Regions from separate parts of the Cytobacillus sp. genome, predicted to be linked through region 1. Evidence: predicted binding sites of a transcription regulator. Region 1 holds the regulator's gene; the other holds the start of a gene.
What was found. The regulator LexA, encoded in region 1, represses DNA repair genes until DNA is damaged. The targets are predictions, from matches to a motif close to CGAACATATGTTCG.

Region 1 (10,949 bases):
AAGGTCACGGATGATGCCCCCGCCGCTTCCTGTCAATACAGCAGCCACAATTACAGCGCTTAAAGGATGATTCATTTCAGTTGCGTATAGTGCTCCTTGGATAGCAAAGGCGGATAATCCGATTGCGTCAGTGAAATTACCCCACTTTTGCCAATGCTTGAGCAGATTGTTAGGGAACAGCATTACTGCTGTGATGGATAAAAGGGCAATCTGAAAAAATAAACCCTGTTCCCAAAGGGCAGAGACAGGAACACCTATTAGCAGGTTTCGGATGGCCCCGCCGCCAAAAGCGGTAACAATACCCAGAATATAAACACCTAAAATATCATATTCTTCTTCCATGGCCACAATTGCTCCGCTCACAGCGAAAGCAACAGTGCCGATCATACTTAAAACTTCCCATGTCATATGCCATTTCTCCTCTTGATGCAAATCTATAAATATATTTTTATTTAAGTTAGTAAAACGTAAATTCTTTCCAAACAATATGATTTTAACACGGGAAATAAGAAATACAACCATTTTTTTATTCATTTATTATGGGCGGTGCAAAAGCCTATGAATAGCGGTAAAAATTAGTATTTGAATATGTTTTTTGTTATGATGTTATCAATTAAAATAAGCATATGAAAGAGGGATGCTGGTTGGAACATAAGCCAGATTATGAAAAAGTCATTCTTGTCGGCTGCCATACTGATGAAGATGACCAGCGGTTTGAATATTCAATGGAAGAATTGGAGTCGCTGACTGAAACGGCAAACGGAAAAGTTTTAGCTTCGATTACTCAAAAAAGGGAACGGGTTCATCCGTCTACATATATAGGAAAAGGGAAAGTGGAGGAACTGGCTGCGCTTCAGGAAGATATGGAAGCAGATATTATCATTTTTAACGATGAGCTTTCACCAAGCCAGGTTCGCAACCTATCTGCAGATTTGGATGCACGGATAATTGACCGCACACAGCTGATTTTAGATATCTTTGCGCAGAGGGCGCGCTCTAAAGAAGGGAAGCTGCAGGTCGAATTGGCACAGCTGCAGTATTTGCTGCCGCGCCTGTCAGGCCAGGGTGTCCAGCTTTCAAGGCTTGGAGGGGGAATCGGCACAAGGGGACCGGGTGAGACCAAGCTTGAATCAGACCGCCGCCATATCCGCCGCCGAATTGATGATATTAAGACCCAGCTTTCTGTCATTGTGCAGCACCGTGACAGATACCGTGAACGAAGAAAGAAAAATAAAGCATTCCAAATAGCGCTTGTCGGCTATACAAATGCAGGGAAATCCACTATTTTTAATAGATTGTCGGAAGCGGATTCCTATGAAGAAAACCAGCTGTTTGCCACACTTGACCCGATGACCCGCAAGCTGATATTGCCAAGCGGATTTATCACACTTGTGACAGATACAGTCGGATTTATTCAGGATTTGCCGACTACGCTCATTGCAGCCTTCCGTTCCACTCTGGAAGAAGTAAAGGAAGCAGATCTTCTTCTTCATGTAGTCGATATGTCCAATCCGGATTATTACCAGCATGAGCAGACAGTCAATAAACTGATAGAAGATTTGGAAAATGATAAAATACCGCAGCTTACGGTATATAATAAGAGAGATTTAAGGCATCCTGATTTTGTCCCGACCGCCAGAACAGAAACGATTCAGATCAGTGCCTTTGATGAAGATGACCGCAATGAACTGAAACGGAAAATCGAGCAGATGATCCTGGGAATGATGAAGCATTACCATGTGGAGGTGCCTTCGACAGAGGGAAAACTGCTGTCACAGCTCAAGAACGAAACCATCCTGAGGGAATTGACTTTCAATGAAGATAAAGAGCTCTATGTTTGCAAGGGCTATTACCTCGAAGACCATCAGATTTCAGGGCCTTTAATGAAATATACCGTATAGTTAGGAGAACATCATGTTTCAACAGTTATCAAAAGGAGAAAAGCTCCAGCCGATAGTAAAAGAAGTGGAGCAGCAAATTTCAGAGGTATTAAAGAGTATTGATGAGCGGATTGATGAGAATCAATTCCGTGTATTAAAGAGCTTTCAAAATTTCAAAGTCAGCGATTCGCATTTCATTCCTTCAACCGGATATGGATACGATGATATCGGCAGGGATACATTGGAGGAAATATATGCTGAAGTTTTCGGCGGGGAAGCAGGATTGGTCCGCTCTCAGATTATATCAGGGACGCATGCCATTTCCATTGCACTCTTTGGCGTATTGCGGCCGGGTGATGAATTGCTGTACATCACCGGAAAACCATATGACACACTGGAAGAAGTTGTTGGAATCCGGGGAACTGGAAACGGTTCGCTGAAAGAGTTCGGGATTGGATACAATAGCATCCCGCTGAATGAAGATGGAAGCATTGATTATCCTGCAGTTGAAAAAGCAATTAAACCGAATACGAAAATGATTGGCATACAGCGTTCTAAGGGATACGCAACAAGACCATCATTCACAATCGAACAAATAGAAGAAATGATTCAGTTCGTAAAAGAAATTAAGCCGGATGCGATTGTTTTTGTTGATAATTGCTATGGAGAGTTTGTTGAAGACCGAGAGCCTTGCCATGTTGGGGCAGACTTGATGGCCGGGTCGCTTATTAAGAATCCCGGCGGGGGAATTGCCAAGACAGGCGGTTATATTGTCGGGAAGAAGGAATGGGTCGAAGCTTGTTCCTTCCGTATGACTTCACCGGGAATTGGTGCAGAAGCAGGTGCGTCCCTTTACAGCCTTCAGGAAATGTATCAGGGCTTTTTCCTGGCTCCACATGTTGTCGGTCAGGCTTTGAAAGGGGCTGTTTTTACAGCAGCACTGCTTGAACGGCTTGGAATGAACTCCAATCCAAAGTGGGACAGTAAAAGAACCGATTTAATCCAATCTGTTCAATTTGATGATAAAGAAAAAATGGTGGCTTTTTGCCAGGCGATTCAATTTGCATCTCCTGTTAATTCCCATGTAACTGCCTACCCTGCTTATATGCCAGGATATGAAGACGATGTTATCATGGCAGCGGGTACTTTTATTCAGGGTGCAAGCATTGAACTGACAGCTGATGGCCCCATCAGGCCGCCTTATGTTGCTTATGTTCAAGGCGGGCTGACTTATTCCCATGTGAAAATGGCTGTATGCATCGCGCTGAACCAATTGCTGGAAAAAGGTTTAGTCCAAATAAATTAGGTGAATATTAAGAAGGACAGCTACATAGTTAGTTGTCCTTTTCTGTTTCTTTATTGAGATTTATATGAAAATATGAAAGGTAAAATTTTTTTGAAAAAATCATGTTATAAAAGCTAACATATTGTTGACAGATAATCTGACATTACATATAATAAACTCAAGAAGTAATTGAAAAGGGGGAGAAATAGTTGACTGGAAGCGAAATTCGACGTTCCATGCCGCTTTTCCCAATTGGTACTGTCATGCAGCTGACTGACCTGACCGCCAGGCAGATTCGCTACTATGAAGAGCACCAATTAATTTCTCCAGCTAGAACTGACGGAAATAGAAGGCTTTTTTCCTTAAACGACATCGATGTCCTTCTGGAAATTAAAGATTTGATTGATCAAGGCGTGAACATGGCTGGGATCAAGCAGCTATTTTTCGTAAAAGAACAGCAAGCGATAACTGAAAACATGAATAAGCAAGCAGAAAAAGCGAGACGCGATCTATCAGATGAAGAAATCCGGAAACTCCTTCGCAAGGAAATAGTGCAGGCGGGCCGATTTAATCGTTCATCATTGCGTCAGGGCAACATGCATCGCTTTTTTCATTAAAAAAAGCCGTTATTAAGCTCGTTGATATTGTCTTGGATTTCTGAGCGCACATTAACAGAGCAAAAAATAAATCACTCATGTAAATTTAAGGGAGGAACTACCAGTGGCAAAGTTTACTAAAGAAGATATTAAGCGAATTGCAGAAGAGGAAAATGTAAAATTCGTCCGTTTACAGTTTACGGATATTCTTGGAACTATCAAGAACGTGGAAATTCCGATCAGCCAGCTTGAAAAAGCCCTTGATAACAAAATGATGTTTGATGGATCTTCAATCGAAGGCTTTGTACGTATTGAAGAATCAGATATGAACCTTTATCCTGACCTTGATACCTGGGTGGTATTCCCTTGGACAGCTGAAAAAGGGAAAGTTGCACGCCTTATCTGTGATATCTACAATCCGGATGGAACTCCATTCCTCGGTGATCCCCGCAGCAACTTAAGACGAATCTTACAAGAAATGGAAGAGTTGGGATACTCTGATTTCAACTTAGGACCTGAGCCGGAATTCTTCTTATTCAAGCTTGACCAGGCTGGTGAGCCGACTCTTGAATTGAACGATAATGGCGGATACTTCGACCTTGCGCCAACTGATCTTGGAGAAAACTGCCGCCGCGATATCGTGCTTGAGCTTGAAGAAATGGGCTTTGAAATTGAAGCATCCCACCATGAGGTTGCACCTGGACAGCATGAAATCGACTTCAAATATGCAGATGCATTAACAGCTTGTGACCAAATCCAGACGTTCAAGCTTGTTGTTAAAACAATTGCCCGCAAGCACGGCCTGCACGCGACATTCATGCCAAAACCGCTGTTCGGTGTTAACGGATCAGGTATGCACTGTAACGTTTCCTTATTCAAGGATGGCAAAAATGCATTCTTCAACGAAACTGGTGATCTTCAATTAAGTGAAGATGCACGTCACTTTATCGCAGGCATCATCAACCATGCGACAGCATTTACTGCAGTAACAAATCCAATCGTTAACTCTTATAAGCGTTTGGTGCCTGGTTATGAAGCACCTTGCTATGTTGCATGGTCTGCTCAAAACCGTTCACCGCTTATCCGTATTCCGGCTTCCCGCGGTGTAAGTACACGTGTTGAAGTAAGAAGTGTAGACCCTGCTGCAAACCCATACCTTGCAATGGCTGTACTTCTAAAAGCTGGACTTGACGGAATCAAGAACAAATTGACTCCTCCGGCACCAGTAGACCGCAACATCTATGTAATGAACAAGCAGGAACGTGAAGAAGAAGGCATCAAGGATCTTCCGGCTACATTGGCTGCTGCACTTGATGAGCTTAAGAAAGATGAAGTCATCGTGTCCGCTCTTGGTGAACATATCTTTGAACACTTCATTGAAGCGAAGGAAATTGAGTGGGATATGTTCCGTACGCAAGTGCATCCATGGGAGCGCGAGCAGTACTTGAGCATGTATTAAAAAGTAAACCCCTTGACACCATTGGTGTTGAGGGGTTTTTATTTTCGGGCAAAAATTGTAATGTGGCTTTAGTTTTTGCTTTGCCCTAAAAATGCCCGATTTTAAAGCAAAAAATTAATTCAAGGACATTTTTCATGTTTTCCTCGAATATACTCATTCTTTCAGTTTCAATCTTTTTACTAATATGCGAATAAACATCTGAAGTTATTTGAATACTTCCATGAACCAATCTCTCTGGGATGTATTTCATGTCTGCCCCTGCTTCTAACTGGAGAACCACATGAGTGTGTCTTAATGAGTGAATTGGTAAAGAGGGGAGATCACAGTTCTTTAGGATCCTAAAAAATGATTTAAATAAGGCCAATAAAGCCAAACAGAAAAGGCCGTTGGGCAAATCTCTTGCCCGCCGTCGCAAAGAAGGGTGCCAGGGATTGGAGAAATATTTTCGTTAAAGCATTATTCCTCCAATACTGGATGAGTGATACAAATAAATACAATGAAAGTGCTAAGCGTAAGAAGATTCAACTGGTTGTTCACCATATCAAGGAGCTTGAGCATCATCAAGAGTTTGTACTTGATGAAAATAACCTAGAGAGTGTTGTTTGTGTCGTTTGCCATAACATAGAACATGGACGAGACTTCAGGAATATAAGAAGCCAAACAAATGGCAGCATGATGAAAAGTGGTGGTATCGATTTATTTAATTATGTGAACAAATAGTATTAAATGGTTTCGATGAAAGGTGACTTAAATGAATCTTGAAAGATGGATTATATTGGGGATATTAATACTAAGTATCATGTGTCTCAAGATACTAGTACCGAGAGAAAAGGTTAGAGATGCGTGGGTTATCTTTTTTTTTCTACAAGTCATTACATGGCCAGCCGGTTTAATAGCAGTAGAAATGGGTTGGATTGAATATCCGATTCAATTGTATCCTAAGGCAAATTTATATAATAGGACTAGTTTTTCTTTTGAGTTCTTCTTATTCCCGGTAGTCGCCATTATTTTTAGTTTGTATTTTCCAAGGAATAAAAAATGGTTTGGCTCACTATTGTATTATGTTTTCTTTGCTGGATTTTTTACCTTCTTAGAAGTTGTATTAGAATCAAATACTGAACTGGTTGAGTATCATAAATGGAAATGGTATTGGACACTGGTAACAGTAATGATTTCTCTCTATATAAACGATAAATTTTATCGATGGTTTTCTAAAAGATTAATTTTGGTGGAGTTAAAATGAACAGAGAAGTTCTTATTTTAATATGTTCGTGGATTTTATCATTGTACTTGCTGTTTAGATATATTCCAATCGAAAGTAAAAGGTTAGCGTGGATAACCTTTATATTTGTTCAAGCAATAACATGGATACATGAATATATACAATTGGTATTTGGATTGGTTGAGTTTCCGTATAGAGAATTTAATAAAGCAACAAATATGAGCTTTTCATTACATTATATAGTTTATCCTGCAATTGCCGTGTTTTTTATACTTTTTTATCCAAATGAAAAAGGGACAAGAAGAACATTTTTGTACTACTTACTATTTTCAATGGGGATAACAACTTATTCTTATCTTCTCGAAAAATTTAGTTCATTGTATCACTATATTCACTGGAACTGGTTCATTGGTTTAATTACCAACGTGATTATTCTTTATCTTGTAAAGATATATATATTTTGGTTTAAAAAAGGTCTGGTGTAACCAGTTGTAATATCTAGGCTCCCCCAGGTCAAGAAATTTGGACTTTTTTTCAAAATGGGACACTGGGGAGATGGAACCTATTTTCCAGATTTATGAGCAATCATTAAATTTCTGGAGAAACATGTTTTAAGTCATGACGATTTTTTATCTCTGTATGTTCTTCCGTCAGAGTAATAATGCCAAACTTGTATAAAAGTAAACCTCTTGACACCATTGATGTTAAGAGGTCTATTTTTTGGACAAAAAAGATTTAGTTTTAGTTCTTGGCCGTCGTTGTAAAAAAGTTTTTCAGGACCATACAGTTAAGGCTTAGAGAATATTGTTGTTTAGTTCTGTTTTTTGACGAATATTAAAACAAGGCAGCGGGTGTTAATTGATAAAAAAGAATTATGAGTCAGGTAAATTGCAATAGACCGGCGGGCATAGGGATGAAAAAGATTAACATAATGAATATGGATATGACTAGTAATGTGACTAAACAGTATTGAGTCCAGCGTTTTCCGTTTTCTAATGATTTTCCATAAAGCCAAAGACCGGGCATGACAGTAATCATGCCAACTTGAGCTGCTATTCAATGCCAAAATAGATTTATATCAGCCGGTATAAAGCCAGAAACAATATTACCTAAAGCTAAGATAAGAATGAAAATTGTCGCTAGCCGGTTTAATCTTGTCTTCTCAAGGTTTTGTGAAAGGTGCAAAATACCAAATGAAAAGGTTAATCTGTTAATAATAAACAATACATTCATCCAGAAATGGTAAGGAGAACAAATCTCATGAGGTGCAATTGAATAGGTGTATTCCCTGCAAGAGGTAACGCCAAGGTCGCTCATTGCAAATGTTCTAAAAAACTGTACGGAGCTGTAGAAGTCAAAATGAAGATTGGTTCCATAAAAAAATACAAGCAAGTAGCAAACCAATATAAAATACCGAGCCATTTTGATATGCTCAGACGACTCACCATTTACAAAAGTGTTATACATGAATTATAAATCCAAAAAATGTTAAGAGGGATAGTCTTGGAGACTATATTTGAATAGGGCTAGAGGTTGATACAGGTGATATTGAAAATATTTTTAATAAACACAAGATAGAATTAGTTAATTACGTGATAAAGGGACCGAATAAGAATAAAAGATATAAAATTTGAAATATTAAGGATTAGACGCGAAGCAAGGAATGTAAAAGGTGGGTGAATCATGACATTCCAGGAAGGATTAATTCAACTTGATAAGGCGAATAAGATTATTACAGAAGCAAATAAATTGATTACCGAGGTGAATTTAAACACTTTCTTATTTACTTTAAGTTGGTGGGTAGCCTTAGCTATGTTACTTGTTCCTTGGGTTTTGTGGGCAATTTTTCGGAAAAAGGAGAGTTCAGCCCGGCTGTTATTTGCCGCTTTTATAACGATGATAATCTCTACAACCATTGATGGATTAGGTGTTGACTTTGGAAAATGGTCCTATCCCATTAAGGTTATTCCAATACCAACGATCAGCTACTCATTTCGATATGGAACTGTTCCAGTGGCTATAATGTTATTAATTCAATTTAAACCAAATATGAATGCGATAGTTAAGGCTGTATTATTCGGTGGGTTTGGTGCTTATGTAGGAATGCCTATTATGGCAATGCTGCACTTGTATAAAAAAATCGACTGGGCCTATACTTATTCCTTTTTTATATTAGTTTCACTTTATTTAATTGCCCATTGGTTCAGCAGAAGGAGCAGTTTTGAAAAAATAGTCGAAAAATAAAAAAGGCAGGATTTCTCCCAGCAGGTGGTGTGTTTTTTCACGTATGCGAGTGCATTCTTGGGAGGGCGGGCAGTACATGTTCTCGTACTAAGAAAATTTGAAATTCCCTGGCCACTTTAGCCGGGGAGTATTTTTAAAAAGGCAAATACAAAAACCCCGTTTACAGATGAACGAGGTTTTAACTAATTCGTATTTCTCTGCATCTCTCTATTCTTTATGTCTGATCTTTAAGAAATCGAGACATGTCAGCAGTGCATCTCCTCCAAACCCTGCAATCACCGCCAGGAGAACTACCTTTAAGGCAGAGTCAGGATCTGAAGATACGACCAAAAAAACAGCCGCTAAAGCCCCCATGATTACTTCTTCAAAGACCCCCAGATAGATGAACTTTTTTGTCCTTCTGGGTTTGACCATTTTGCCTTCTTTCCGAATATGTCCAACGACACCAACCAGCCCACCAATCAACAAAGCGAAGGTAATGTTCAAAAACATTTTTTCTTCACACTCCTAAAGTCGAGATTTTGGACAAGCGACCTTAGGTTGATTCTCGGTGTATTACCATTATATAGAAAGTGGCTATAAATTAATATGCATAAAAATACCGAATTTTCAGAACAATAAAATAGTCATACTTGACTGTAACTTTATGCCAAAAGAAAAAGTATCCGTTACTTTCGTATGATTTCGCTAATAGCATCAGGTAATAGGAACTGATAACCTTCTTAAAATTGGAAAAAATAAAAAGCAGGCAGAGGCTGCTTGCTTTTTATCACTCTATTAATGCATATGGCGGTATACACCTATAACCTTTCCAAGGATGGAAACATTTCGAAGGATGATAGGTTCCATTGTAGAGTTTTCCGGCTGAAGACGGATAAAGTCTTTTTCTTTAAAGAATCTCTTGACAGTTGCTTCGTCTTCCTCTGTCATGGCAACCACGATATCTCCATTATTGGCAGTGCTCTGCTGTTTGACGATGACATAGTCGCCATCAAGGATTCCGGCTTCAATCATACTTTCTCCCATGATTTCAAGCATGAATACATGCTCGTCAGCTGGTGCCATTCTTTCTGGAAGAGGGAAGTATTCTTCGACATTTTCAATGGCCGTTATCGGCTGACCTGCAGTTACTTTACCGACGATCGGAACATTAACTGCACTGACTTTAGGAATGTGAGAAGACTCGTCCAGGTCTAAAATTTCAATGGCGCGCGGTTTAGTAGGATCTCTGCGGATCAGCCCTTTGCTTTCAAGTCTGGCGAGATGGCCGTGAACTGTTGAGCTTGAAGCAAGGCCGACTGCTTCCCCGATTTCCCTTACAGAAGGCGGATAACCCCTCAATTTAACTTCTTCTTTTATAAACTCTAATATATCTTGCTGCCTTTTTGATAATTTCACCATCTTTACGCACCTCGTATGTTTTTGTTGTCTCAATTATAGCACCAATTACCATATGATACAAACATAAGTTCGAATTTTCATTGACACAAAACAAATGTTCGGTCTATAATAAAATCATCAAATGCGAACATATATTCTTTTCAGAGGTGGTATATCATGTTTAAAAAATTGTGGAAATCATATTCTTATGCTATTATTCTCTTCGTTTTAAGCCTGGCAGCATCGTTTATTATGCTCGTGCAAATAGAAACACCCGATACGGAAAAGTTTGTGAAAGTCACTGTTGCAGAAGGCGACTCTTTATGGAAAATTGCTGAGAATTTTTCGGCTGAACATTCGCTGTCTACAGATCAATTTATTAATTGGGTGGAACAAAATAATGAGATTGCGTCTGGAAGGATTTTTCCGGGCGATGAAATTGTAATTCCAGTAAAAGCTCTGGATGACGAGCCTTATAAAGAGCTTGCCAGTTCAGACCTTTATGAATAAGGAGAAGTTATGAAAGCTATTATTTACTGCAGGGTTAGTACAACAAAGGATACTCAGGAAACGTCCCTTTCAAGGCAGGAAGAAGAGCTGGTGATTCTGGCGAAAAAGCATAATTTTGAAGTGGTCAAGGTGATTCGCGAACAGGCCAGCGGATACGATCTTGAAAGAGACGGTATATTGGAGCTTTTAGACTTAATTAAAGAAAAGGATATCAAGGTTGTCCTCATTCAGGATGAAACCAGGCTTGGGCGGGGCAATGCAAAGATTGCAATACTCCATTGCATTTTAAAAGAAGAAGTCCAGCTATACAGCATTTCGAATAACGGCCAGCTCGAACTTTCGGAATCAGATTCGATGGTGCTGAACATTGTTG
Region 2 (10,949 bases), on a different contig from region 1:
GCCTATTAGAAGGGGGATAATCCGATGAGCCAAAAACGCGATAAAGGATATAGCCAGAAGGGGAAGCCGAATTCCGATACAGTAAACCAGACGATTGCTGCCGAGGAATTAGAAAAAGCAATACATCCAACTAAAAGACAAAACGCAAAGCAATGAGCCGCTGCATAGCGGCTTTTTTTTATGCGTAGAGCCCCTCATGAAATTTCAGCATGTCCCGGCTCACATCTCTGTTTTAATTTTATCCAGAATGGTAAAATAAAGAAAAAAAGATGGAGGGATGGGTTTGAGAAGGTTTTTACGTTATTTATTTTCCATCGTTCTCTTTCTTTCATCACTCGGCGTCTATTTTACAAATAGGCTTATGTTTATGAAAAAGAAGGAAGATGGCTATATTTTAGAAAGGGAGAAGGAGTCCGGCAGACTTGATCTTATCAAGTATGAAAGCCTGCCAAAGAGAGACGTGCTTATTCCCTCCCCATTTGGCTATAACTTAAAAGCCGTGGCTGTCGAACCACATAAAAATAGTCGCTATATTGTTATTTCCCACGGAGTTACGGAAAATAAAATGAACTCGATTAAATATATGAACCTCTTTTTGGACCGGGGATTTAATGCGGTTATCTATGATCATCGCCGCCACGGAGAATCTGGAGGAAGAACGACAAGTTATGGGCATTATGAAAAGTTTGATTTAAAAGCAATTGTTGATTGGCTTAAAGCCGAAAAAGGGCCAAATATTCAGATTGGCATTCATGGCGAAAGCATGGGAGCTGCTACAATGATCCTCTATGCGGGAATGCTCGAAGACGGTGCAGACTTTTACATCGCCGATTGCCCTTTTTCAGACTTTAAAGAGCAGCTGGCTTACCGTTTAAAAGCAGAGATGAAGCTGTCGCCAAAGCTCTTTTTGCCTGTCGCTGATCTATTTCTGCGGATGCGTGAGAAATACTCCATTGCAGATGTATCGCCTATTTCTGTTATTGAAAATATAAAGAAACCTATCCTGTTCATTCACAGTGAAAAAGACGATTTTATTTTGCCGACCATGTCCGAGGCTTTGTACGAGAAGAAAAAAGGTCCTAAACAATTTTACCTTGCTGTCAATGGGATCCATGCTCAATCCTTCAATGAAAACAGAGAAGACTATGAAAAAGTCATCGACGAGTTTTTGGATCAGTATGTCAACAGCAAAGATGCTTTATCACAATAGAAACAGCTGGCTTCAATGTAAGCCAGCTGTTTCATATAAGATCCTCTAATTTTTCTTTTTCTTTATGATTTCCTTGCCGTCTTCAGACAGTCCTCTTGCAGTATGAAAATCTCCCATTTTAAAATAATAGCGTTTGTTTTCTTTTTTAATAATTGCCGCTTCTTCAAATTTCTCTTCCTTGCCGGCTGTTTCTACTTTTTTAATATCCCCGCTTTGAATCTCACCAAAAATTACCGGCAATCTGTTTTCTAAATTACCTTCTTTATCATAATCATAAAAAGTATCTGTATAAACGGTCATATGTTCATTCTCATAATGTTCCCAATGGTTATGGCCTTCATTTTTCCAGCCTTTTTTGTCACTGCCTTTCAAATAGGCGGCTGCCATGGCCTCGACCTCATTGTGTCCATCATTCTGCTGCGTTAAATACAGGAGAATAACTCCATCTTTTACTTTTTCTTTATGTAAGATTTCTTTTACATTGAATGGAATTCCATCATCAATCGCCTGGCCCATTGTTGCTGTACTGCACCCTGACAACATCAGGAAAGCTGCCAGCAGCAAAAATAACAGATAGTTCTGCTTCATTCAAATCTCCCCCAATCAGCACTCTCTTCACCCATAATGACAAACATCTTCGTTATTCTATTTAGCCTGTAACCTTTTACTAATATATTAAAACCTTATTTTCCAGAATTTTGGAAGGGTATTTTTACCTATGTACTAATTAAAAAAGACCGCCATCCCATAGCGGCCGCCTGCTACATCATTTATTTTGTTTTATCAATAAAGCTCATTCTCGGGTTTAAATACTGATTCGGACTTTTTAACTGAAAGCAGTTTGCCTTCTCTGAAAAGTCTATTATCAAATCGTCATCTAAAAATACTTCCTTTGATTTTTCCACATATATGCTGCCAGTGTTCGTTTTGATTTCCCTGTCATCATCATCAAGCTCGTCAACAAGCCAGAGTGCCGTCACTCCGCTTACAACACAGCCGCAGCCATCTATATCATACTTAAGCCTTATAAATCCATCTTTGCCGGCAATGCGTCCCGATAATTTTTCTGCCGCCAATTCAGTTAATGCAATTTCCATGTTTTAAAACTACCTCCCCTTTGCATATGCTGTATTTTAACACAGATAGGAATAACATGCTTCTGAAAGAGACAGTTGCTTATTCAGCCACCAAAATTGTGAAAGGATGATTGGATATGTCAAAGGCGCAGATTAAAGTAATGGATAATGGATCGTTTCGTGTAACAGGTGATGTAGAATTAATCGATATGGATGGCAATAAATTTGAAACAAAACAAACCTTCTCCCTTTGCCGCTGCGGAAGATCCACGAAAATCCCATTTTGTGATGGCACTCATAAAGGAACTTTTCAATCCTGTGTCCGTGCGGAGAAAGCTCTCGATGACAAGCAATAAGGGTGGAAAACGGGGACTTATCCCCGTTTTTTTTCATTTTTTATTCCTGCGGGTGTTGCTCTTTCATCCTGTACAATCCCTTGAAGCAGTTCCCGGTCCCTGTCCGTACTGTCTTCTCCGGCCCCTGGTGCGATATTAGCCATCGGCAGCTGTTCCAGTTCTTTTCCTCTAGGCATATTTCATACACCTCCCTGCTGTTAAGATGCTTCCCGCGTCCAAAAACTACCCGTTTTAAATTCATCCAGTTCAGACATCTCTATTCATCAAGTGAACCTCGCATCCGCTATAGCGTTAATGGAAATATGATGAATTTCCCCAAATCGATCAACAATATGAAGCTTTTGGCCAAGTTCATCCCAATAATGGATGCTCCCGATGACGAGTTCATAATTCCTGCCCCTGTAATGAGTAAGTGTAACGCTTTTTTGAAATTCCATTGCCTCTGAAAGAATTTCATTCATATATTCAAATTTCTGCTCATCCAATTCCCGCTCTTGCTCGTACGTATCTTCCTCTGCCCAGTCTCTTAAGAGCTTTACATGTTCCGGCAGCATCATAGAAGTCCATTTTATTCTGCCCCGATCGCGAATCATAAGCTGACCCCCTTTTACATTTTATGGCCGCCAACCAATGTCGCACGGTGCTTGGCGGTTCCTGCGCTTGTATAAGAGACGGCTCTCAGCAGAGCTCCCCCTCCAAACTTGGAGCGGATCCGGTCCACTGTGTAGCCGAGCTCCCTTTTTTTCCAGCCATCCAAATCGAACAGATTCAGCTGCATTTCGCAGTCATCCGTAATATTGCCGAGGGAAATGGAAATCTGACGCACTGTTTTGCCCTCATAATTCTCGTCAAAAAGCTCGAGGCAGACGCGGTAAAGATCCATCGTAATATTGGTTGGCTGGTCAACTGTCCTTGAGCGGTAGAAGCCTCCTCCGAATTCATCCTGGCTGTAGCCAAGGCCAAAGCTGATGGTCCTGCCGGCTTTACGGTGGCTGCGGGCCCTTCTTGCCACTTCCTCACACATCTCAAGGACCACATGCTTAATTTCCTTTTCCTCTTTGTAATCCCTCAGTAAAATCTGGCTTTTCCCGAAGCTGATCTGCCCTTCCATGATCGGTGCCCCTATTTCCGACAGATCAATACCCCATGCATGGTGATAGAGCTGATTGCCCATAATCCCAAACTTTTTTTCAAGCTTAGCCAAATCATAGCGGGCTAGCTGTCCTACTGTAAAAATCCCCATTCCATTCAATGTCTTTTCAACACGGCGGCCGATGCCCCACATTTCCCTTAAAGGGGATACATTCCACAGCTTTGTTTTCACATCTTCATACGTCCATTCAGCAACTCCCCTTTTTTTCGCTTCAAGATCCAGGCAGAGCTTTGACATAAGCAAATTAGGCCCTATTCCTATGGCACAGGGGAGCTGAAATTCCCGTTCAATATCATCTTTTATTTTCCAGGCAATTGTCCGGGCATCACCCCAGAGATGCACTGCGCCGTCTACTTTTATAAAACTTTCATCGACACTGTACGTATGGATGGCTTCCTTGGGGACATAACGGTTAAACACCCTGGTGATTTCAGTGGAGATTCTTAAATAAGTCGCCATTTTCGGCTCCTCAATTCTAATGCGCGGGTCATTAGGAACCTCAAAAAGGCGGGCCCCTGTCTTTATCCCAAACTCTTTTTTCATTCGCGGAGAGGCAGCCAGAACAACGCTGCCCTTCCGTTCCACATTCCCCGCAATCACAAGATAGCAGTCAAGGGGATCCAGACCAAGCATGACAGCAGAACAGCTTGCATAAAAGCTCTTCATATCAACACACAAAATTTGATTATTCGGCATTGTGCTGTAATCAACCATGACTTCGACATCCTCCTTCAGAAAAGCGCAAGGCGCCGCACCAGCTTATGCAGGTCGGCAGCACCCGAATCCAAATAAAAATAACCAAGAACATTTGTTCTATATATGTATACCCAATATATTAAGCGAATATGCGTTCGGTTTCAATGGAAATTTTACGCGGTTTTTCTTAAAACAGGTTCTTTTGCCAGGTGCCGATATGACCAGAAACCAGTATAATCAGCTTGAGGTGCAAAAATAATGAACAAAAAACTGATATATAAAATGGTTCAAAACTGTTTAAAGCAATATAACGAGGACAGCCATTCCATTACGTTTGAAAGCAGGGAATTTGCAGAGATATTCAATAAAGTCATAAAGGAGAAAAATAAAGAAGCAGACAGCGAGCTGCATGAAATAGTAAATGATGTGGTATACGGGTATATTACGGGCTCACCTTATTTTTAAAGAATAAAAAAGCAGCTGCAGGGATTTGGCTGCAGCTGCTTTCTTATAAGATAAGACAGTATAAATTTTTGAACGTCAATAACTGTCTAGCTCCAGCGCCTACCCCCTCGAGGTCACAAGCCAATCCTCCCAAAAAAGGCAAAGAACGCCTTTCCGGGAGGCTCGTCTTGTGCTTGTCGGGGGTGGGCAAGGCGCTTCCGCTTTTCTTATTTCTGATTGAATGCACGTTTTCCAATTTTTTCGAACAGTCCTGGAAAAAGTGTATAGACAATACTTCCCGCATTCATCCACCGCGGGAGATTAATTTCCCTGACTGGCATCAGCATGGCATTGACTACTTTAAGCGCCACATACTCGGGCTTAAGCATATACTTGCTGACATTTTTCACATATGTGCCTTTTTCATCGGCAATATTGAAGAAGTTTGTCTCAATCGGTCCGGGATTAACAGCAGTCACAAAGACATTGCTGTCAGCCAGCTCCATGCGAAGGCTGTTCGTATAGCCAAGAACAGCATGCTTGGTTGCAGAATAGATACTGGATTTCGGTGTGGCAATTTTGCCCGCCTGTGAGGCGATGTTGATAATATGGCCGCTTCTCTGTTTCCTCATCACCGGCAGCACCATGCTGGTGCAAGCCATTAAACCAACTACATTTACATCAAACATTTCCTTTATTTCTTCAACTTTTGCTTCATGCGCCTCACGGAAAACTCCGAACCCGGCATTATTAACAAGAACATCTATGCGATCAAACCGCGCAAGTACTTCGGAAAAAACAGCCGAGACTTCGTCAGTGTCCGAAACATCGAGTTTACGTATGTAAACATCCACTGAAAAACGCCTCTGCAAATCTGCCTGCAGTTCCTGCAATTTGTCAAGGCTGCGGGCAAGAAGGACAAGGTTTGCTCCCCTCTCAGCACAAAGAACAGCCATTTGGGCTCCAATCCCTCCAGATGCACCTGTGATAATCACATTTTTATTTTTCAAACTGTCTGACAAATCAAACCACCTCTTTTGATGCGGAATACAAGAATGCTTCCTCCTCTTTATTTATATAAATCTCTCCTATTGAATGCAAATAGTCAAGCTGCGCGACCGTTTCGGAAATCGTCAGGGAAAGCTCCTTCTCATAAACTTTCGGAAAAAGGCGGCGGCACACTTCAAAAACAGTGAGTGACTCAGACTCAAGCCATGCCTTTACTTTCATTGCCCGCTCATGCTGGCGGCCAAGCCTTTCGTTTATTAACTCATTCACATTTGTAATATCCTCTCCATGTCCAGAGTAAAAAAGGGATATTGGCAGCTGCCGCAGCTTTTTCAGCGACTCGTTATACTGAAGCTGCGGCTTCGGCCGTTCCGAATTGCCGGGAAGCGGCGGCTCCAGGATGGGATTGGGAGAAATGTGTGCAAGCAAATGGTCTCCTCCAAGGAATACACCATCTTTCTCCCTGAACAAACCTATATGGCTCTGTGCATGCCCAGGCGTCTCCACTACCGTCCAATCGTCCATCCCTTCAGGCTGGCTGCCTTCCTTCAGTTCGCCCGTCAGGGTACGATTGCAGGAATAGCGCAGAGTCTTTTTCATCTTGTTTATAAAAGAAAAATAGCTTTCAGGAATCCCAAATTCGTTAAACAGTTTTATGTAAAATTCATCATGAAATTTTAGAAACTGGTCCGTCCGGGACAGCCACCTTTGATTAACCGGGTGCCCGAACACATCGAGACTGTCTGGAAAAAAGTCAAGCAGCCCGGCATGATCGGGATGATGATGTGTAAGGACAACCTGTTCAAAATCACCGGGAGTTAAATTCAGCTCTTTAAGCTGGGATTTTAGAGCTTCCCACGCTTCATCCGTTTTAGGGCCGGCGTCCACAAGAGTCAGCTTTTCCCCTTTTACTGCATATACATTAACGTCACCGACAGGAAAAGGTGTCGGGATAACAAGTTTTGCAATTCCATCCTTCCAATCTGCCATTTTAACAATCCCCCTAAAATCACTATATTTAAATAAAATAAAGCTGTTTTTTTTATATACTTCCGCTGGCCATCCAAGTCATACAGTCCATATGCCCTTAAGATAACCACCCTGTTTCACCCTTAAAATATAAGTATTTGCCATGCGTACAAATTACTGAAATTCCATAACAAAATTTAGAAATCTTCATATATAAAAATAAGTGTACCGTTCTTTTTGCTAATTGTCATTATTTTCACATAATTTTTGCGCATTATTAATATTTTTTTGGGAAATACCGCTTGACAAATAAGCGTGTCTTCTTGCATAATCACAATTAAAATTTGATTTCCACAGACCAAAGCTGGAATATGGACAGCAGAAAAATAGCGATGAATAAGATTAGTAAATGGAAAACGGCGAAAGAGAGTGAAGCTCAGCGGCTGAAAGGCTTCACAGTCCACTTGACCATTGAACCTGCCTTATGAGCTGTTAGGAAAACCTAAACGCACCCCCGGCGTTATCGGGATCGAGATGCCTTTTCAAAGACAGCGGATGCAGCAGGCATGCTGCACCAAGAAGGAAAAGGCAATGAAGGTGGTACCGCGGAAGCATAGTCTTTTCGTCCTTTACTGGATGGAAAGGCTTTTTTATTTTAGTCAGCCGGCATTATGAACAATAAAGGAGGAATAACAGCAAATGAAAAAGTTAGCTATTATTGGAGCAGGATCAATGGCAGAAGCGTTAATATCAGGAATGATTGAAAGCCGGCTCATTACCGGCAGCAATATTTGGGTCACAAACAAATGCAGCAGGGAAAAGCTGCAATCCATGCAAAAAGCCTATGACGTTCAGACTACTTATAATCTCAGCGACCTGTTCAGTGGTGCTGAAACTGTTATTTTAGCGATGAAGCCAAAAGATGCAGCGGATGCCATCACTCTCATAAAACCTTATTTACAGGAAGATATGCTGATCATTTCCGTTCTGGCTGGGGTTTCAATCGAAAGCATTGAACGTTTGGCGGAAAAAAAGCTGCCAGTCGTGAGAGCCATGCCGAATACATCGGCAGCCGTCGGAAAGTCCGCCAGTGCGTTATCGGCTAATGAAAGAGTGACCAAAGAACAGATGGAAGCAGTAAGAAGCATTTTTGATACAGTGGGAAAGTCAGCGTTTGTAGAGGAAAGTCAGCTGGATGCCGTAACAGGCCTGTCAGGCAGCGGACCGGCGTATATTTACTATCTTGCGGAAGCCATGGAAAAAAGCGCGGAAGAAATCGGGCTCGAAAAGGAGATGGCGAAGGAATTCATCATCCAGACCCTCATAGGGGCAGCCGAAATGCTGGCCAGGTCAGCCAAGGATCCTCAGCAGCTTAGGAAGGAAGTAACAAGTCCCGGCGGCACTACCGAAGCAGGTGTAAAAGTTCTTGAAGCGAACGGTGTGCAGAAAGCCTTTATTGAATGCATTAAAGAAGCGACAGCCCAATCCAGGCGGCTTGGCCAAAGCTTCAGCAGCACAGTGAAAATTTAGCCGGGGTCATCTCCCCTGTAAATACGCCTTCTTAATGCAAACTATGAAAAAAGGATGAGAACCTGCAAATGCTCATTATTCTATTAAGCGCAAGTCTCCTTGTATGGATTGCAGTACTAATTGATGCCGCTCTGGGACTAAAAAGCCTGGACCGCCTTGAAGATAGCGATACGATGACTGAAGGCCCTCTTCTTTCTGTCATAACAGCGGCAAGGAATGAAGAAGCCAGGCTTGAGGAGAGCTTAAAAACCCAGCTGCAGCAAAGCTACAAACGCATTGAATGGATATTGGTCAATGATCGTTCAACAGACAGCACGGGGAGGATCATGGACCGCCTCCAGGAGCGTGATTCAAGGGTTAAGTGTCTCAATATCAAGACGCTCCCCAGTGGGTGGCTTGGAAAAAATCATGCCCTTTACAAGGGATATTTAGAGTCATCAGGGGAATTAATCTTGTTCACAGATGCCGATGTGTTATTTAAAAAGGATGCCCTCAGCAAGGCGGTTCATTATTTTAATAAGAATGACCTTGACCATTTAACGGCGGCACCGAGCTTGGCAGGAAGGAGTTTCTGGCTCAATACATTCATTGCTTTTTTTCTTTTCGGCTTTTCCTATTATAAACGCCCCTGGCTGGCGAACAATCAGCGTTCCAAAACCGGCATTGGCATTGGGGCATTTAACATGGTATCCAGGCAATCCTATGAAGCAATCGGAACACATAAAGCAATAAAAATGAGGCCAGATGATGATTTAATGCTGGGAATGAGAATAAAACAAAATGGTCTCAAACAGAAATTTGCAACGGCGATGGACCTGATTGAAGTTGAATGGTATGAAAGCTTAAAAGAAGCCTTCAAAGGATTGGAGAAAAATACATTTGCTGGCCTTCATTACCGGGTTAGCATGGTTCTGTTTGCCATTGCCGGCACATTCATTTCTCAGGTGCTTCCCTTTATCACCATTTTTTCAGCCGAAAAAGTTATTTTCAGTTTAAGCCTTGCAAACATCACTTTTTTAGCAGTTGTTTATACAATCATTACAAAAAGAATGTCCAAATTTTCTCCGCTTCTGTTTGTTGTATTTCCAATTACAGCTCTCCTGTTTATTTATTCCATACTCCGTGCCAGCATTCTAACCTTTGTAAGGGGCGGTATAGTCTGGAGAGGTACATTATATAAATTAAGCGATCTGAGGAATAAGCGCTAAAGTGAACAAACACCTTCCTAAGTGCATGTTCTTTTTCATTTGCTGAATCGCCTGATATACTTAATATTTAGGATAGCGAAATAAGGAGGCATTGATTATGGAAACAAAGCTTTTTTCCCCTTTAACGATTAAAGGAATCACCTTTAAAAACAGAATTGTTATGGCACCGATGTGCATGTACTCAAGCCATAATGAAAACGGCATGGTTGAAAACTGGCACCGGACACATTATACGAGCCGGGCTGTTGGCCAGGTGGGGTTAATCATCCTGGAGGCAACTGCTGTAACTCCGCAGGGACGTATTTCTCCGCAGGATCTGGGAATATGGAGCGATGACCATATCGCAGGCCTGAGAGAATTAACCGGGCTAATGAAAGAACACGGGGCATCAGCCGGAATACAGCTTGCACATGCCGGCAGAAAAGCGACTGTCGAAGGAGAAATTCTCGCCCCATCGGCTATTGCTTTTAATGAAAAAATGAAAACGCCTAAAGAAATGACAAAAGAAGAGGTGTCCGAAACTGTAGAGTCATTCAAAAGAGGTGCTGAAAGAGCGAAAAAAGCCGGCTTTGAAGTAATTGAAATCCATGCGGCACACGGCTACCTGATTAATGAGTTTCTTTCACCGCTAAGCAATAAGCGAAGTGATGAGTATGGGGGATCAGCCGAAAACCGATACCGTTTCCTCCGTGAAGTCATTGAAGCAGTTAAAACGGTTTGGGATGGGCCTTTATTTGTTAGAGTATCAGCACATGATTATCATGATGAAGGGTTAACTGCAGAGGATTATGCAGAAATGGGCAAATGGATGAAGGGGCAGGGAGTGGATCTTATTGACGTAAGTTCCGGAGCAGTAGTGCCGGCTAGAATAAATAGCTACCCGGGCTACCAGGTCAAATTCTCTGAAACCATTAAGGAAGGTGCCAATATTCAGACTGGTGCGGTCGGGCTGATTACATCCGGCCTGCAGGCCGAAGAAATCCTGCAAAACGGACGGGCAGATTTAATATTCATTGCGAGGGAATTGCTGAGAGATCCTTACTGGCCTCGTACGGCAGCAAAGGAACTTGGGGCAGCAATTGAACCGCCTAAGCAATATGAGCGCGGATGGATTTAAGTTAAAATATAAAGAGAAAAGGGATGGTGAACCACCATCCCTTTTCTCTTATATAATCTGCAGTGAATCAAGGAATACAATGATGATGACCAAAGGCACCACATAACGCAGAAGGAAATACCACACGGAAAAGATCCCATTCAGCGATTTTGAACCTTGAATTAATTCATTTCTCAGCAGGT

Region 2: the regulator LexA is predicted to act here: its motif matches at 4,636-4,649, upstream of ACEQ1T_RS22165 (YqzH family protein).

What each region holds. Positions count from the first base shown of each region.
Region 1 is NZ_CAXQGS010000053.1:59,696-70,644, forward strand. Features, by position in the region: gene ACEQ1T_RS09975 (trimeric intracellular cation channel family protein) at 1-408, opposite strand, end outside; gene hflX (GTPase HflX) at 627-1,901, shown strand; gene ACEQ1T_RS09985 (methionine gamma-lyase family protein) at 1,915-3,186, shown strand; gene ACEQ1T_RS09990 (MerR family transcriptional regulator) at 3,375-3,782, shown strand; gene glnA (type I glutamate--ammonia ligase) at 3,886-5,220, shown strand; partial or broken gene ACEQ1T_RS10000 (hypothetical protein) at 5,695-5,924, shown strand; gene ACEQ1T_RS10005 (CBO0543 family protein) at 5,972-6,463, shown strand; gene ACEQ1T_RS10010 (CBO0543 family protein) at 6,460-6,927, shown strand; gene ACEQ1T_RS10015 (CBO0543 family protein) at 8,126-8,686, shown strand; gene ACEQ1T_RS10020 (DUF4257 domain-containing protein) at 8,894-9,178, opposite strand; gene lexA (transcriptional repressor LexA) at 9,464-10,087, opposite strand; gene ACEQ1T_RS10030 (LysM peptidoglycan-binding domain-containing protein) at 10,244-10,576, shown strand; gene ACEQ1T_RS10035 (recombinase family protein) at 10,586-10,949, shown strand, end outside.
Region 2 is NZ_CAXQGS010000129.1:56,636-67,584, reverse strand. Features, by position in the region: gene ACEQ1T_RS22205 (hypothetical protein) at 25-156, shown strand; gene ACEQ1T_RS22200 (alpha/beta hydrolase) at 284-1,210, shown strand; gene ACEQ1T_RS22195 (hypothetical protein) at 1,256-1,798, opposite strand; gene ACEQ1T_RS22190 (iron-sulfur cluster biosynthesis family protein) at 1,981-2,307, opposite strand; gene ACEQ1T_RS22185 (CDGSH iron-sulfur domain-containing protein) at 2,424-2,642, shown strand; gene ACEQ1T_RS22180 (hypothetical protein) at 2,660-2,818, opposite strand; gene ACEQ1T_RS22175 (YolD-like family protein) at 2,906-3,235, opposite strand; gene ACEQ1T_RS22170 (UV damage repair protein UvrX) at 3,250-4,509, opposite strand; gene ACEQ1T_RS22165 (YqzH family protein) at 4,750-4,956, shown strand; gene ACEQ1T_RS22160 (SDR family oxidoreductase) at 5,163-5,957, opposite strand; gene ACEQ1T_RS22155 (MBL fold metallo-hydrolase) at 5,959-6,933, opposite strand; gene proC (pyrroline-5-carboxylate reductase) at 7,612-8,442, shown strand; gene ACEQ1T_RS22145 (glycosyltransferase family 2 protein) at 8,511-9,650, shown strand; gene namA (NADPH dehydrogenase NamA) at 9,748-10,767, shown strand; gene ACEQ1T_RS22135 (sodium-dependent transporter) at 10,816-10,949, opposite strand, start outside.